DNA from 2 places in the Legionella stuttgartensis genome. Region 2 is predicted to be linked to the other one. Evidence: riboswitches for the same ligand, from Rfam matches in the RefSeq annotation. Region 2 holds a riboswitch; the other holds the start of a gene.

Region 1 (8,246 bases), on a different contig from region 2:
GCCTATAATTTCATTAATAGTGCTTTGTTGGAGTTTTAATATGGCTTCTAATATATTGAGAATTCCCGAGCATACTATTTTAATAGGGCAAGAGTTAAATGGAACAGAACTAAAGTTTATTTCGAGTCGATTGGAACAATGGTTTACAGATATAGAAAAAAATCGAGCCCTCAATACAGCTGAAACAAATTCTTATTTAACTACTCAATTTCTTTCACATTTCGGACTCAAAAATTCCTCAGAGGTATTTGATTTTCTTAAATCAGCCGGTGGGAGGGCTACATTAACGATGATAGCTCGAGAACTGATAGAAGAAGAGGCACAGATTCAATCTAAGAGAGAACAAAATGCTGAGGAATTGCTTAAAAAGCAACGGTTACTTTATCTTCTGATGGGGTTAATCGCTGATCGGGAAGCTATGGCCAAAAATGTGGACCGACTCGTTAGACTGGAAATGGAAAAATTACTTACAAAGGAGAAGTATGCTGAGACGAGCCAAGAAACAACTTTTGTCCGATCACCAATTGAAATTATAGATGCTATGATTTATTACTACCTTGAGACCATTCAAGCTCTAGATGAAAAACTGGAACAATTGGAATATCAATTAGAAGAAATCGAAGCAGAATTGGCCACGATTGAAGTAGAAGAACAGCGGATGAACGCTTATCACGAAGAACTTCATGCTCATATTGATATATTGGATACCTATTTAAAGCTCCCTATATTGAATCAACCTAAAGAATCGCCTTCAACTGTTGCCGAACGAAGAATAACCGTTCTAATGAAAGATCTTGAAGCGTTTAAAGAACAAGAGAGAATATATAAAAATACAAACTCCGAAGAGAGCAGGCCTCAAGAAATTGAGGAGCGTCGCATTAGTAGACACATTAAAGTACTTGAGCATGAACTCAATTTTCATCAAGTTCATCTGAGCCAAACAGTGACGAATTATGAGGAATTATTTCGTTTAGCTTTAGAACAAACTCGAGCTCAAATACAGGAACTTCAATCGCGACAAACTTATTTCGGACAGTTCGACACTGAAATTGAAGGGTTGCAATTGCGTGAACGAGGATTGGCTTCTGCGTTAAAAGTTATGAGAAACAAGAAAATACTTCTTAACGATCAATTAGAACAAGTTTTTGATTTTACTCAGGCTCGCTTTATTATCAAACCCGAGGATGAAAAACGTCTTATTCAAAAAAGTGATGGTTCATATGCTTTAATCGCACAAGATGTGGATCCTGCGAATTTAACCGAAGAAGATTGGCTACAAGCGAAACTTAATTTTGATCAAACAAAAGCACGTATTCAAACCCCTCGTTTTAATTTTATGGATAAAATACAAGAAAATTTACATAACCAAATTCAGCGCAAAGAGAAACATTTGAAATTAAGGGATGTATTGGTCAATCAAAGATTGGAGATGCGTCAAGCAAGAGAGACTATGGGGCAATGTTTAAACGATGCACAAGCTCAAAAAACACGGATATTAGGTACTCACACACCTACTCCAAAACCTAATCCACAAGGAAGCTATTTGCAAATGGTTGAAAATTTTGAGTTTTTGACAATAAAAGCCCCCAAGAAAGAGGATATAGAAAAAGTACAAAATGTTATTAAGAACTCCTCAATATCTTCTGAAGTTAAAGGAGAGCTTAATAAATTAATCGAAGAGGTTACACCCGAGAAGATTATGGAGCCCGATAGGAGGCTCAAATGGTTGTATAGTGCCAAACGCTTGATAAAGGATGTAGCACCTACGCCTGAGGTGGATGTGACTATGCGAAAAAAAGAGTAACGAAATTTCCCTTAATATAATGTAATTCAGCTCTTATTCATCAGGGATGATGAATGGTTGTAATCCGTGTATAATAGCGGCAATTTATTTTCAGGTTGCTCTATGAATAAACAGGATTTTTACTTTGATTTACCCCCAGAGCTTATTGCGCAGTATCCATTGGCTAATCGCAGTGACTCACGTCTTTTAACCTATGATCGAAAGAAGGGTGAATATGGTCATTACCAGTTTCGTGAAATAGCTGATTTTTTAAATCCTGGCGATTTATTGGTTATGAATGATTCCAAGGTAATTCCAGCCAGACTCTATGGCCATAAAACTACTGGGGGAAAAGTAGAATTATTGGTAGAACGTATTACTGGTGAGTCGACATTTCTTGCTCATATTAAGGCCAGTAAAGCATTAAAAGCTGGCTCAAAGATTAAGTTGGAACAAAATAAAGAAATTGAAGTGATTGATAGACACGATGATTTATTTCTTTGTCAAGCGGATATGGATGTCTTAAATTTATTGAATGGAATAGGACATATTCCATTACCCCCCTACATTACCCGTAATGATGAAACTCTGGATCAGAATCGTTATCAAACAGTTTATGCAAAATACGAAGGATCTGTTGCTGCTCCCACAGCGGGTTTGCATTTTGATGAGCTTGTATTATCCAGCATACGTTCAAGAGGAGTTTCTGTAGCCTATCTTACTTTGCATGTAGGAGCAGGGACATTTAGACCAGTTCGTTGTGATAATATCAAAGATCATAAAATGCATAGTGAGCGCTTTACAATTAGCCCTGAATTATGTGAGGCAGTGCATGCCACAAAAGCTGCAGGAAATCGAGTAATTGCCGTAGGTACAACCGCTTTGCGTAGTCTTGAAAGTGCTGTACAAAATGGAATACTAACTCCATGTAGCAAAGACACAGATATCTTTATTTACCCAGGATATGAGTTTAAGATTTGCGATGGATTAATGACTAATTTTCACTTGCCTGAGTCTACTTTATTAATGCTCGTTTCAGCGTTTATTGGCCATAAACAAGCAATGATGCTTTACCAAGAAGCAATTGAAAAAGGATACAGGTTTTTTAGTTATGGTGACACCAGTTTATTGCTATAAATCAGGAGATCAGGAATGTTGGCTGCAATACAAAATTTTATACCTGTTTTAACTTCTGAAGCAGGTTTGTGTCTTACAACGGCAAATTGGCAAGAGGCAAAGGTTACTGCAGCATCCTATTCATTAGAAAGTTTGTTGTATAAGCCTGGTCGGGATGTACTTCAAAAAATATCTGATTTAGCGAATTATTTGGCATGTCCTGGGATGATGGTAATTAATGCCTCATCACTCATTGCTAATAAAGAAAAAGTTTATGTTCTTAAGTCTCCGTACGATGGTTCTCGAGTCAAATTGACCTCGTGGGAACTCATCGAACTGATTCAGCATCTTAAACCTAATGTAGTACTCTTACCCAAAAATATCATGCGCGATTTCCCGCAAATTTGGGATAATTGGGATGAGAAAATTGTCCCTTTTATTCATAGTGATGATTTCGAAAAGCACGCAGTTATTAAACCACATGGGGTTTATTTTAAGATTTTAAATGAGCCTAATTGGGTTCAATTAGAACAATGGTCCCATATCCCTCGTTATGTAGTGGGGTATTTTGATGCTGAGTTAATCCAACGTTTGCGTCATCTGGAAATAGGATTTATTGAAACGGATGAGCCAGCCCAAGCCGCAATGCAAGGAAGAGTGTATAGTAATACAGGCACTGTGGATCTAATGGATGCAAAAACAGCGATGCAATTTGAACTGATCGATGCGAATTGTGTTTGCCCTACGTGTTCGCAACAATTTACTCGCGCTTATTTGCATCATTTATTGAACCATACTCCTTTGCTATGTCAGCGATTTTTGATTCAGCATAATGTGTTTTATGTGCAGAATTATGGGGTGAGTTGAGGATTTTTTTACCCTCATCCTAGCCCCCTCCCATAAATGGGAGAGGGGCATGCGGTATTCTTTCCATGCATGGAGGGAGCAATTTTCCTCCCTTCTCCCCCTGGGGGAGAAGGGACTCGTCAGAGCGGATGAGAGGCCTCTTATAATATTTGACAGTTTTTCCCATACCAGCTAGCATTACGGGCAATTTGATGGCGCGGGGTGTCGTGATAAACGTCTGAGAAATACCCGTTGAACTTGATCTGGTTCATACCAGCGTAAGAACGCCTTAAATCTGTATTCGTTTTTTGAGCAGTTAATCTCTTAGAGTACTCTGTACCGTATGGTGGGGTAGTCTTTATAAGTTATTCACGGTTCGCAGAATGCAGATTCATTTCTTCTATTAAGTCTTAACGCGATATCTTTAGCCATCCTATTTTATTAATTAATACAAGGAGCTATGGCATGAGCGCGTTATCTACGAGAACTACCCTATTACTTAATTGGTATGCGAACCCTTATCATACCCCCATTTTTGTGGCCCATGCATTAGGCTATTATCAACAAGAAGGTATAAAACTCGCGATTTTAGAGCCCAGCGATCCAAGCGATGTGACTGAAATTGTAGGTATGGGCCATGTTGATTTTGGGGTCAAGGCCATGATTCATACCTTAGCGGCTCGCGCAAAAGGTTATCCTGTTACCTCAATTGGTACCTTATTGGATGAGCCTCCTACAGGTCTGATTGCGCTTAAATCCAGTGGCATCAATTCCTTTCAGGATATTGTTGGCAAACGAGTTGGTTACATTGGGGAGTTTGGTAAAATCATTATCGATAATTTGGCAACGTTAGCGGGAATTGAGCCTTCCAGTTATGAAACAGTTCGCATTGGCATGAATGTTACTGATGCGATTTGTCGTGACATTGTTGATACAGGCATTGGTTTTATTAATTTTCAAAAAGTTGAATTAGAGCATTTACGAGGCGAAACGGTATTTCTGCGTATCGATCAGCTTGCTGGCTTAGGTTGCTGCTGCTTTTGTTCCATTCAATTTATTGTGCCAGAACGCATGTTAAAACAACCTGAAATTCTTAAAGGATTTCTCAATGCTACTCAACGTGGAGCTGCCTTTACCACCGAAAATCCAGATGAAGCCTATGAACTTTTATGTAGGGCAAAACCTCAATTAAGAACCCCTATGTATCATACAATTTTCATCCGTAGTTTACCTTTTTTCTCGCGGACACTTTTAAATGTGGAACGTGATTGGAGTAAAGTAGGGCGTTTCGGCAAGCATTTGGGAATTATCGATGAGTCCTTTGCAGTAAATGCTTGTTATACAAATGAGTTTCTTCCTAAGATGCCTCATTCTGAGCTGGAACCTATTGCGTGTTGTGTTAGTGAGTGAAATTAAGAGCATTGCCTGAATGCAACTGCACTCAGGCTTCCGTCTATTGAGAAAAGTGATTCTAATTAAATGAAAAATGTTGCTGTTGTTGGTGCTGGAATTATGGGGTGTTTATTGGCTTTACGTTTACAAAATGATGGTTGGCAAGTGACATTATTTGAGGCGGAAAGTTTTTTTAATAATTGCAGTAATGCAGCAGCAGGGCTTTTGGCACCCATGTCTGAACTGGATAAAGCGGACCAAGTGATTTTTAATTTGGGAATGGAATCGGTTGACCGCTTATGGGAGTCCATTCTAAATCAATTAGCTGACCCCGTGTATTTTCGCCAAAAAGGATGCCTTGTGGTGCACCATCCTCAAGATAAAGCAGAATGGCAACAATTTAGTGGCAGAATTGTAAATAAATTAAGTGATTCTTGTTATCAGTTACTCACTCAAAATGAACTAAGCCAACTGGAGCCTGAACTGCATCAGTTGAAAATGGCTTATTATTTTCCTAAAGAAGCACAACTTGATAATCAGACCTTGTTGCTGGCACTTAAAAAACATATGTGTCAGTGCGGTGTAATCTGGCGAGATCATACTTTTGTTTCTGGTGTGAGTCCAGGCAAGATAGAAATGGGAGGGAGGTCATATCCATTTGATTTTGTTTTTGATTGCAGGGGGCTTGGGGCGAAAAGTACTTTTCCAAATTTACGTGGGCTTCGTGGAGAACTGCTTTGGCTATATGCACCTGATGTTCAATTAAAAAGACCAATCCGTCTCTTGCATCCACGGTATAATATTTATATTGCACCACGTCCTAATTCTTATTACCTTATCGGTGCCAGCGAATTAGAGACAGAAGATTCCAGTCCCATTTCAGTGCGTACAACACTTGAGTTATTAACTGCGGCATACTATGTGCATCGAGGTTTTGCTGAAGCCCGGGTAATTAAGACTGTGACCCATTGTCGCCCGACTTTAGTGCATCATCAGCCCCGCATAAGATATGCCCCGCAATTTATTGCTGTGAATGGACTTTATCGGCATGGATATTTAATCGCTCCGGCATTAGTAGAGGAAATTCTACGTGGATTAAAGAGCAATCAAAAAGACATTTGTTATCCTGAGCTTTGGGAGGCTTATTCATGATCGTTTATATAAATGATAAACCACTCACTCTTGATTCATCCTGTATCTTACAGGAAATGCTTGAGCAGAGAGTAGGTATTGCCGCACATGTAGCAGTCGCAATAAATAATCAGTTTGTTCCTAAGTATATGTTTTCAAAAACTATATTGTGTGAAGGAGATCGTATTGATTTAATTGTTCCGATGCAAGGAGGATAGGCTATGTGGTATTTAGCAGATAAACCCATAACAAGTCGGTTGCTTTTGGGTACAGCGGGCTATCCATCACTTGAGGTGATGACTGATGCTGTCCGAGCCTCTAAAACCAACGTGATTACGGTGTCTTTAAAACGGCAAATGCCTTGTGATATGGGGGGCGATTTATTTTGGCGAACCATACAGTCTTTGGATTGCAATATACTACCTAATACTGCGGGCTGCCGTGACGCGCAAACTGCGATTACTACAGCCGAAATGGCACGCGAATTATTTCAAACCTCATGGATTAAATTGGAAGTAATAGGAGATGATTACAGTTTACAACCCGATCCTTTCGAATTGTTGCATGCGGCCACCGAATTAGTAAAACGAGGCTTTGAAGTGTTTCCTTATTGTACTGATGATTTAGTTTTATGTCAGCGTTTAGTGGATTGCGGATGTCGGATTTTGATGCCATGGGCCGCTCCTATCGGTTCTGGAAAAGGATTACTTAATCCTTTTGCTTTGGAGACGTTACGGCAACGATTACCTGATGTAACTCTGATTGTCGATGCAGGAATTGGGAAACCCTCTCATGCAGCACGTATTTTGGAATTAGGTTTTGATGCGGTCCTGTTAAATAGTGCAGTTGCTTCATCGATTCATCCAGTGACTATGGCTGAAGCTTTTTCACATGCAGTCATCGCAGGACGCCTTGCTTTTGAAGCAGGTCTTATGCCTGAACGAATTACGGCACAATCGTGTACTCCTTTAATCGACACGCCATTTTGGCATCAGGAGATTGCATTATGACTATTGTGTGGACCAACACTAATAATGAAGCAGATAGACAAACATTTCGCGGCTTGGGTCTTGAGCAAACACTGCAATTTCATAAAGAAAGTCAGCCTGCAGCGATCAAAATAGAAGATCGATTTTCTGCTGAGGACTTTCAGATTCTCAATCATTTTACGGGGCCTGTAGTTCGGGATTTTAACTTATCTTTATCCAAAAATGCTGAAGAAAACAGGAGTAATGTAAGCGCAGGATTTTCTTTTGCCGATGTTTTGGTGCTGAATACACGTGAAACTGAATTTATTTTAAATGGCCAGGTCCGAACACACCAAGCCATGCAAGAAGCGGCACATAAACTCCTAACTCTTGGTGCTAAAAGTGTATTTCTCCTAGGATCGCCTATCCAGAATTCCTCATGGCAGCATGATTATTGGACCAATGGTACTACTTGCTTTTGGCTGACTCAAAATTGTGTTTCTGATGCAAAATACCCAGAACTTCGATCAATTCTCTCCGCGGCAATTACTGGGGCACTGGCTCTTGGTCATTTAATTGAAGATGCATTAATCATTAGTAAAATGTATGTACATCAAGCAATACGTCGAGGACAAAAGAGTGTTTATTACGGTGGTTTTCCAGAGGATGAATCAGATTTACCTTATCTTGCATCTAAACCATTGTACGAAGTGCCGCAACCATTTAAGCCATGTCATCGATTAGGTCTTTATCCGGTGGTTGATCGATTTTCCTGGGTAGAAAGGCTCTTGAATCTTGGGGTAAAAACCATCCAATTACGAATTAAAGAAAAAACAAAGACGCTAGAAGAGGAGATGCGGCAAAGTATTGCTTTGGCTAAAAAGCATCAGGCTACTTTATTTATAAATGATTACTGGGAAATGGCGTTAGAGTTAAATGCAGAAGCAGTACATTTAGGTCAATCTGATTTGGATACAGCAGATCTTGATGCAATTAGAAAACAAGGGCTT
Region 2 (8,246 bases):
TGTAATTCAGCTCTTATTCATCAGGGATGATGAATGGTTGTAATCCGTGTATAATAGCGGCAATTTATTTTCAGGTTGCTCTATGAATAAACAGGATTTTTACTTTGATTTACCCCCAGAGCTTATTGCGCAGTATCCATTGGCTAATCGCAGTGACTCACGTCTTTTAACCTATGATCGAAAGAAGGGTGAATATGGTCATTACCAGTTTCGTGAAATAGCTGATTTTTTAAATCCTGGCGATTTATTGGTTATGAATGATTCCAAGGTAATTCCAGCCAGACTCTATGGCCATAAAACTACTGGGGGAAAAGTAGAATTATTGGTAGAACGTATTACTGGTGAGTCGACATTTCTTGCTCATATTAAGGCCAGTAAAGCATTAAAAGCTGGCTCAAAGATTAAGTTGGAACAAAATAAAGAAATTGAAGTGATTGATAGACACGATGATTTATTTCTTTGTCAAGCGGATATGGATGTCTTAAATTTATTGAATGGAATAGGACATATTCCATTACCCCCCTACATTACCCGTAATGATGAAACTCTGGATCAGAATCGTTATCAAACAGTTTATGCAAAATACGAAGGATCTGTTGCTGCTCCCACAGCGGGTTTGCATTTTGATGAGCTTGTATTATCCAGCATACGTTCAAGAGGAGTTTCTGTAGCCTATCTTACTTTGCATGTAGGAGCAGGGACATTTAGACCAGTTCGTTGTGATAATATCAAAGATCATAAAATGCATAGTGAGCGCTTTACAATTAGCCCTGAATTATGTGAGGCAGTGCATGCCACAAAAGCTGCAGGAAATCGAGTAATTGCCGTAGGTACAACCGCTTTGCGTAGTCTTGAAAGTGCTGTACAAAATGGAATACTAACTCCATGTAGCAAAGACACAGATATCTTTATTTACCCAGGATATGAGTTTAAGATTTGCGATGGATTAATGACTAATTTTCACTTGCCTGAGTCTACTTTATTAATGCTCGTTTCAGCGTTTATTGGCCATAAACAAGCAATGATGCTTTACCAAGAAGCAATTGAAAAAGGATACAGGTTTTTTAGTTATGGTGACACCAGTTTATTGCTATAAATCAGGAGATCAGGAATGTTGGCTGCAATACAAAATTTTATACCTGTTTTAACTTCTGAAGCAGGTTTGTGTCTTACAACGGCAAATTGGCAAGAGGCAAAGGTTACTGCAGCATCCTATTCATTAGAAAGTTTGTTGTATAAGCCTGGTCGGGATGTACTTCAAAAAATATCTGATTTAGCGAATTATTTGGCATGTCCTGGGATGATGGTAATTAATGCCTCATCACTCATTGCTAATAAAGAAAAAGTTTATGTTCTTAAGTCTCCGTACGATGGTTCTCGAGTCAAATTGACCTCGTGGGAACTCATCGAACTGATTCAGCATCTTAAACCTAATGTAGTACTCTTACCCAAAAATATCATGCGCGATTTCCCGCAAATTTGGGATAATTGGGATGAGAAAATTGTCCCTTTTATTCATAGTGATGATTTCGAAAAGCACGCAGTTATTAAACCACATGGGGTTTATTTTAAGATTTTAAATGAGCCTAATTGGGTTCAATTAGAACAATGGTCCCATATCCCTCGTTATGTAGTGGGGTATTTTGATGCTGAGTTAATCCAACGTTTGCGTCATCTGGAAATAGGATTTATTGAAACGGATGAGCCAGCCCAAGCCGCAATGCAAGGAAGAGTGTATAGTAATACAGGCACTGTGGATCTAATGGATGCAAAAACAGCGATGCAATTTGAACTGATCGATGCGAATTGTGTTTGCCCTACGTGTTCGCAACAATTTACTCGCGCTTATTTGCATCATTTATTGAACCATACTCCTTTGCTATGTCAGCGATTTTTGATTCAGCATAATGTGTTTTATGTGCAGAATTATGGGGTGAGTTGAGGATTTTTTTACCCTCATCCTAGCCCCCTCCCATAAATGGGAGAGGGGCATGCGGTATTCTTTCCATGCATGGAGGGAGCAATTTTCCTCCCTTCTCCCCCTGGGGGAGAAGGGACTCGTCAGAGCGGATGAGAGGCCTCTTATAATATTTGACAGTTTTTCCCATACCAGCTAGCATTACGGGCAATTTGATGGCGCGGGGTGTCGTGATAAACGTCTGAGAAATACCCGTTGAACTTGATCTGGTTCATACCAGCGTAAGAACGCCTTAAATCTGTATTCGTTTTTTGAGCAGTTAATCTCTTAGAGTACTCTGTACCGTATGGTGGGGTAGTCTTTATAAGTTATTCACGGTTCGCAGAATGCAGATTCATTTCTTCTATTAAGTCTTAACGCGATATCTTTAGCCATCCTATTTTATTAATTAATACAAGGAGCTATGGCATGAGCGCGTTATCTACGAGAACTACCCTATTACTTAATTGGTATGCGAACCCTTATCATACCCCCATTTTTGTGGCCCATGCATTAGGCTATTATCAACAAGAAGGTATAAAACTCGCGATTTTAGAGCCCAGCGATCCAAGCGATGTGACTGAAATTGTAGGTATGGGCCATGTTGATTTTGGGGTCAAGGCCATGATTCATACCTTAGCGGCTCGCGCAAAAGGTTATCCTGTTACCTCAATTGGTACCTTATTGGATGAGCCTCCTACAGGTCTGATTGCGCTTAAATCCAGTGGCATCAATTCCTTTCAGGATATTGTTGGCAAACGAGTTGGTTACATTGGGGAGTTTGGTAAAATCATTATCGATAATTTGGCAACGTTAGCGGGAATTGAGCCTTCCAGTTATGAAACAGTTCGCATTGGCATGAATGTTACTGATGCGATTTGTCGTGACATTGTTGATACAGGCATTGGTTTTATTAATTTTCAAAAAGTTGAATTAGAGCATTTACGAGGCGAAACGGTATTTCTGCGTATCGATCAGCTTGCTGGCTTAGGTTGCTGCTGCTTTTGTTCCATTCAATTTATTGTGCCAGAACGCATGTTAAAACAACCTGAAATTCTTAAAGGATTTCTCAATGCTACTCAACGTGGAGCTGCCTTTACCACCGAAAATCCAGATGAAGCCTATGAACTTTTATGTAGGGCAAAACCTCAATTAAGAACCCCTATGTATCATACAATTTTCATCCGTAGTTTACCTTTTTTCTCGCGGACACTTTTAAATGTGGAACGTGATTGGAGTAAAGTAGGGCGTTTCGGCAAGCATTTGGGAATTATCGATGAGTCCTTTGCAGTAAATGCTTGTTATACAAATGAGTTTCTTCCTAAGATGCCTCATTCTGAGCTGGAACCTATTGCGTGTTGTGTTAGTGAGTGAAATTAAGAGCATTGCCTGAATGCAACTGCACTCAGGCTTCCGTCTATTGAGAAAAGTGATTCTAATTAAATGAAAAATGTTGCTGTTGTTGGTGCTGGAATTATGGGGTGTTTATTGGCTTTACGTTTACAAAATGATGGTTGGCAAGTGACATTATTTGAGGCGGAAAGTTTTTTTAATAATTGCAGTAATGCAGCAGCAGGGCTTTTGGCACCCATGTCTGAACTGGATAAAGCGGACCAAGTGATTTTTAATTTGGGAATGGAATCGGTTGACCGCTTATGGGAGTCCATTCTAAATCAATTAGCTGACCCCGTGTATTTTCGCCAAAAAGGATGCCTTGTGGTGCACCATCCTCAAGATAAAGCAGAATGGCAACAATTTAGTGGCAGAATTGTAAATAAATTAAGTGATTCTTGTTATCAGTTACTCACTCAAAATGAACTAAGCCAACTGGAGCCTGAACTGCATCAGTTGAAAATGGCTTATTATTTTCCTAAAGAAGCACAACTTGATAATCAGACCTTGTTGCTGGCACTTAAAAAACATATGTGTCAGTGCGGTGTAATCTGGCGAGATCATACTTTTGTTTCTGGTGTGAGTCCAGGCAAGATAGAAATGGGAGGGAGGTCATATCCATTTGATTTTGTTTTTGATTGCAGGGGGCTTGGGGCGAAAAGTACTTTTCCAAATTTACGTGGGCTTCGTGGAGAACTGCTTTGGCTATATGCACCTGATGTTCAATTAAAAAGACCAATCCGTCTCTTGCATCCACGGTATAATATTTATATTGCACCACGTCCTAATTCTTATTACCTTATCGGTGCCAGCGAATTAGAGACAGAAGATTCCAGTCCCATTTCAGTGCGTACAACACTTGAGTTATTAACTGCGGCATACTATGTGCATCGAGGTTTTGCTGAAGCCCGGGTAATTAAGACTGTGACCCATTGTCGCCCGACTTTAGTGCATCATCAGCCCCGCATAAGATATGCCCCGCAATTTATTGCTGTGAATGGACTTTATCGGCATGGATATTTAATCGCTCCGGCATTAGTAGAGGAAATTCTACGTGGATTAAAGAGCAATCAAAAAGACATTTGTTATCCTGAGCTTTGGGAGGCTTATTCATGATCGTTTATATAAATGATAAACCACTCACTCTTGATTCATCCTGTATCTTACAGGAAATGCTTGAGCAGAGAGTAGGTATTGCCGCACATGTAGCAGTCGCAATAAATAATCAGTTTGTTCCTAAGTATATGTTTTCAAAAACTATATTGTGTGAAGGAGATCGTATTGATTTAATTGTTCCGATGCAAGGAGGATAGGCTATGTGGTATTTAGCAGATAAACCCATAACAAGTCGGTTGCTTTTGGGTACAGCGGGCTATCCATCACTTGAGGTGATGACTGATGCTGTCCGAGCCTCTAAAACCAACGTGATTACGGTGTCTTTAAAACGGCAAATGCCTTGTGATATGGGGGGCGATTTATTTTGGCGAACCATACAGTCTTTGGATTGCAATATACTACCTAATACTGCGGGCTGCCGTGACGCGCAAACTGCGATTACTACAGCCGAAATGGCACGCGAATTATTTCAAACCTCATGGATTAAATTGGAAGTAATAGGAGATGATTACAGTTTACAACCCGATCCTTTCGAATTGTTGCATGCGGCCACCGAATTAGTAAAACGAGGCTTTGAAGTGTTTCCTTATTGTACTGATGATTTAGTTTTATGTCAGCGTTTAGTGGATTGCGGATGTCGGATTTTGATGCCATGGGCCGCTCCTATCGGTTCTGGAAAAGGATTACTTAATCCTTTTGCTTTGGAGACGTTACGGCAACGATTACCTGATGTAACTCTGATTGTCGATGCAGGAATTGGGAAACCCTCTCATGCAGCACGTATTTTGGAATTAGGTTTTGATGCGGTCCTGTTAAATAGTGCAGTTGCTTCATCGATTCATCCAGTGACTATGGCTGAAGCTTTTTCACATGCAGTCATCGCAGGACGCCTTGCTTTTGAAGCAGGTCTTATGCCTGAACGAATTACGGCACAATCGTGTACTCCTTTAATCGACACGCCATTTTGGCATCAGGAGATTGCATTATGACTATTGTGTGGACCAACACTAATAATGAAGCAGATAGACAAACATTTCGCGGCTTGGGTCTTGAGCAAACACTGCAATTTCATAAAGAAAGTCAGCCTGCAGCGATCAAAATAGAAGATCGATTTTCTGCTGAGGACTTTCAGATTCTCAATCATTTTACGGGGCCTGTAGTTCGGGATTTTAACTTATCTTTATCCAAAAATGCTGAAGAAAACAGGAGTAATGTAAGCGCAGGATTTTCTTTTGCCGATGTTTTGGTGCTGAATACACGTGAAACTGAATTTATTTTAAATGGCCAGGTCCGAACACACCAAGCCATGCAAGAAGCGGCACATAAACTCCTAACTCTTGGTGCTAAAAGTGTATTTCTCCTAGGATCGCCTATCCAGAATTCCTCATGGCAGCATGATTATTGGACCAATGGTACTACTTGCTTTTGGCTGACTCAAAATTGTGTTTCTGATGCAAAATACCCAGAACTTCGATCAATTCTCTCCGCGGCAATTACTGGGGCACTGGCTCTTGGTCATTTAATTGAAGATGCATTAATCATTAGTAAAATGTATGTACATCAAGCAATACGTCGAGGACAAAAGAGTGTTTATTACGGTGGTTTTCCAGAGGATGAATCAGATTTACCTTATCTTGCATCTAAACCATTGTACGAAGTGCCGCAACCATTTAAGCCATGTCATCGATTAGGTCTTTATCCGGTGGTTGATCGATTTTCCTGGGTAGAAAGGCTCTTGAATCTTGGGGTAAAAACCATCCAATTACGAATTAAAGAAAAAACAAAGACGCTAGAAGAGGAGATGCGGCAAAGTATTGCTTTGGCTAAAAAGCATCAGGCTACTTTATTTATAAATGATTACTGGGAAATGGCGTTAGAGTTAAATGCAGAAGCAGTACATTTAGGTCAATCTGATTTGGATACAGCAGATCTTGATGCAATTAGAAAACAAGGGCTTTTGCTTGGAGTGAGTACTCATTGTTACTACGAAGTCGCACGAGCGCATGCACTGCGTCCTTCATATATTGCAATTGGACCTGTTTTTCCAACAACAAGCAAAGAAATGTCTTTTGCAGCTCAAGGCATTGAATGCTTACAGCGCTGGAAACGTACGTTAAATTATCCTTTAGTTGCAATAGGGGGAATTAATATTGAGCGTATGCCTAATGTAGTAGCTACAGGTGTTGAAGGTGTTGCTCTTATTTCTGCAATTACAGAAGCTGCAGATCCACAGCAATCCACGCTGAAACTTTTGAGTTTAATGGAACAATGAGAGGCTCAATATGGCTGTTTCATCCGAATTAAAGCGCTATGCACAGCAAATAAAATTAGAAGAAATAGGCCTTCATGGACAAGAAAAACTTCAAAAAGCACGTGTATTATGTGTTGGAGCGGGAGGAATTGGCGCGACGTTACTCCCCTACCTTGCAGGGGCTGGGGTAGGGACCTTAGGCATAATTGATGATGATCGTATTGAAGAAAGTAATTTACATCGTCAAATACTTTATCAGGAAAAAGACATCCACCAACTCAAAGCAACCACTGCAAAAATGAAATTGCAGGCATTGAATTCGAATATTAACATTCAGGCTTATGACGTTCGTTTAAATGATGAGAATGCTGAGGATATAATCTCACAATATGATCTTGTTGCTGACTGTTCGGATAATTTTCATACCCGTTATTTGACCCACGGTATTTGCTATCGCTTGGAAAAACCTTACGTTTATGCCAGTGCATACCAATTCCAAGGTCATTGTTCGTTGTTTTATGGTAGAGAAAATCCATGTTTACACTGTTTGTTTCCAGTAATTCCTGATTCAGTTGCAAATTGTCAGAATGGTGGGGTTTTAGGACCGCTCCCTGGTTTGCTAGGAATTTTGCAAGCCACAGAAATTATCAAATGGATAACTCAAAGTGGTGTTTCTCTATTGAATCGTTTGCTGTGTATCGATTTTTTATCGATGGAAATGAAAAATATTCATTTGGTAAAAAATAAAGAATGTCAGTTCTGTGTTTACGGTCAAGCAATGGAAAAAAATGTTTTTACTCAATGCGTATCATCCTATGACTTGCAGTCTTTTGCAGTATCATCGGATGATTTATCAAGCTTTTTGCACCAATATCCCGATGCATTATTGTTGGATGTAAGAACAGAGGCAGAACATAATAGGTATAATTTAGGTGAACTATTCATTCCACTGTCTGAATTGCCCGATCGCCTTAATGATTTAAATTCTTTGCAGCCCATCCTTATTTATTGTCAATCAGGTCAAAGAAGTCAGCGCGCTCTGATGTTATTAAAAAAGGCTGGGTTTCGTAGCGTTTATCATTTGGCTAATGGACTCGATTCTATGAGTAAGATAAACACCGGGGGGACTAAACCCGGGTTAAGTTTCCTCGATAGCCACTGAGCCCTATATGTTTCGACTTGTTCGCAGCATCGAGGAAAAAGCGAGCTGAGTACCTCAATCCCTGGATCCCGCGGACAAGCCGCGGGACGTGGGTATTGTTATAAATGAAGTTAAACTTAAGTGAATTGCAAGGCGTAGTGAGGGATGTCTAGAAGGGATATGAGTAAAAATCAGGAGATCCTAGGTTTTAGACTCCTCAGGATACCATGGTCTTGAATGCCGCTAGATTTTAATATCATTGTGATGGAAGAAGGACTTTTATTTATGAAAATAATCTTTTTTGAAGTCTGGTAATTTGGTGCCATTATAATTAATAAAAGTCATCATTCCCGTTGCCTCATGATAGAGCATATGGCAATGAAACATCC

The links. A riboswitch is a leader RNA that binds a small molecule or an ion and turns the genes downstream of it on or off. The one in region 2 is predicted to bind thiamine pyrophosphate.
Positions count from the first base shown of each region.
Region 1: it holds a riboswitch for thiamine pyrophosphate, as region 2 does, so the genes downstream of both, ACWTEW_RS22135 (ABC transporter substrate-binding protein) here and ACWTEW_RS05060 (ABC transporter substrate-binding protein) in region 2, are expected to answer to the same signal.

Region 1 is NZ_CDRUHA020000060.1:635,866-644,111, forward strand. Features, by position in the region: gene ACWTEW_RS22120 (hypothetical protein) at 41-1,804, shown strand; gene queA (tRNA preQ1(34) S-adenosylmethionine ribosyltransferase-isomerase QueA) at 1,907-2,920, shown strand; gene ACWTEW_RS22130 (queuine tRNA-ribosyltransferase) at 2,936-3,766, shown strand; TPP riboswitch at 3,954-4,047, shown strand; gene ACWTEW_RS22135 (ABC transporter substrate-binding protein) at 4,211-5,155, shown strand; gene ACWTEW_RS22140 (FAD-dependent oxidoreductase) at 5,225-6,289, shown strand; gene thiS (sulfur carrier protein ThiS) at 6,286-6,486, shown strand; gene ACWTEW_RS22150 (thiazole synthase) at 6,490-7,278, shown strand; gene thiE (thiamine phosphate synthase) at 7,275-8,246, shown strand, end outside.
Region 2 is NZ_CDRUHA020000011.1:637,690-645,935, forward strand. Features, by position in the region: gene queA (tRNA preQ1(34) S-adenosylmethionine ribosyltransferase-isomerase QueA) at 83-1,096, shown strand; gene ACWTEW_RS05055 (queuine tRNA-ribosyltransferase) at 1,112-1,942, shown strand; TPP riboswitch at 2,130-2,223, shown strand; gene ACWTEW_RS05060 (ABC transporter substrate-binding protein) at 2,387-3,331, shown strand; gene ACWTEW_RS05065 (FAD-dependent oxidoreductase) at 3,401-4,465, shown strand; gene thiS (sulfur carrier protein ThiS) at 4,462-4,662, shown strand; gene ACWTEW_RS05075 (thiazole synthase) at 4,666-5,454, shown strand; gene thiE (thiamine phosphate synthase) at 5,451-6,737, shown strand; gene ACWTEW_RS05085 (ThiF family adenylyltransferase) at 6,748-7,878, shown strand; gene ACWTEW_RS05090 (multicopper oxidase family protein) at 8,137-8,246, opposite strand, start outside.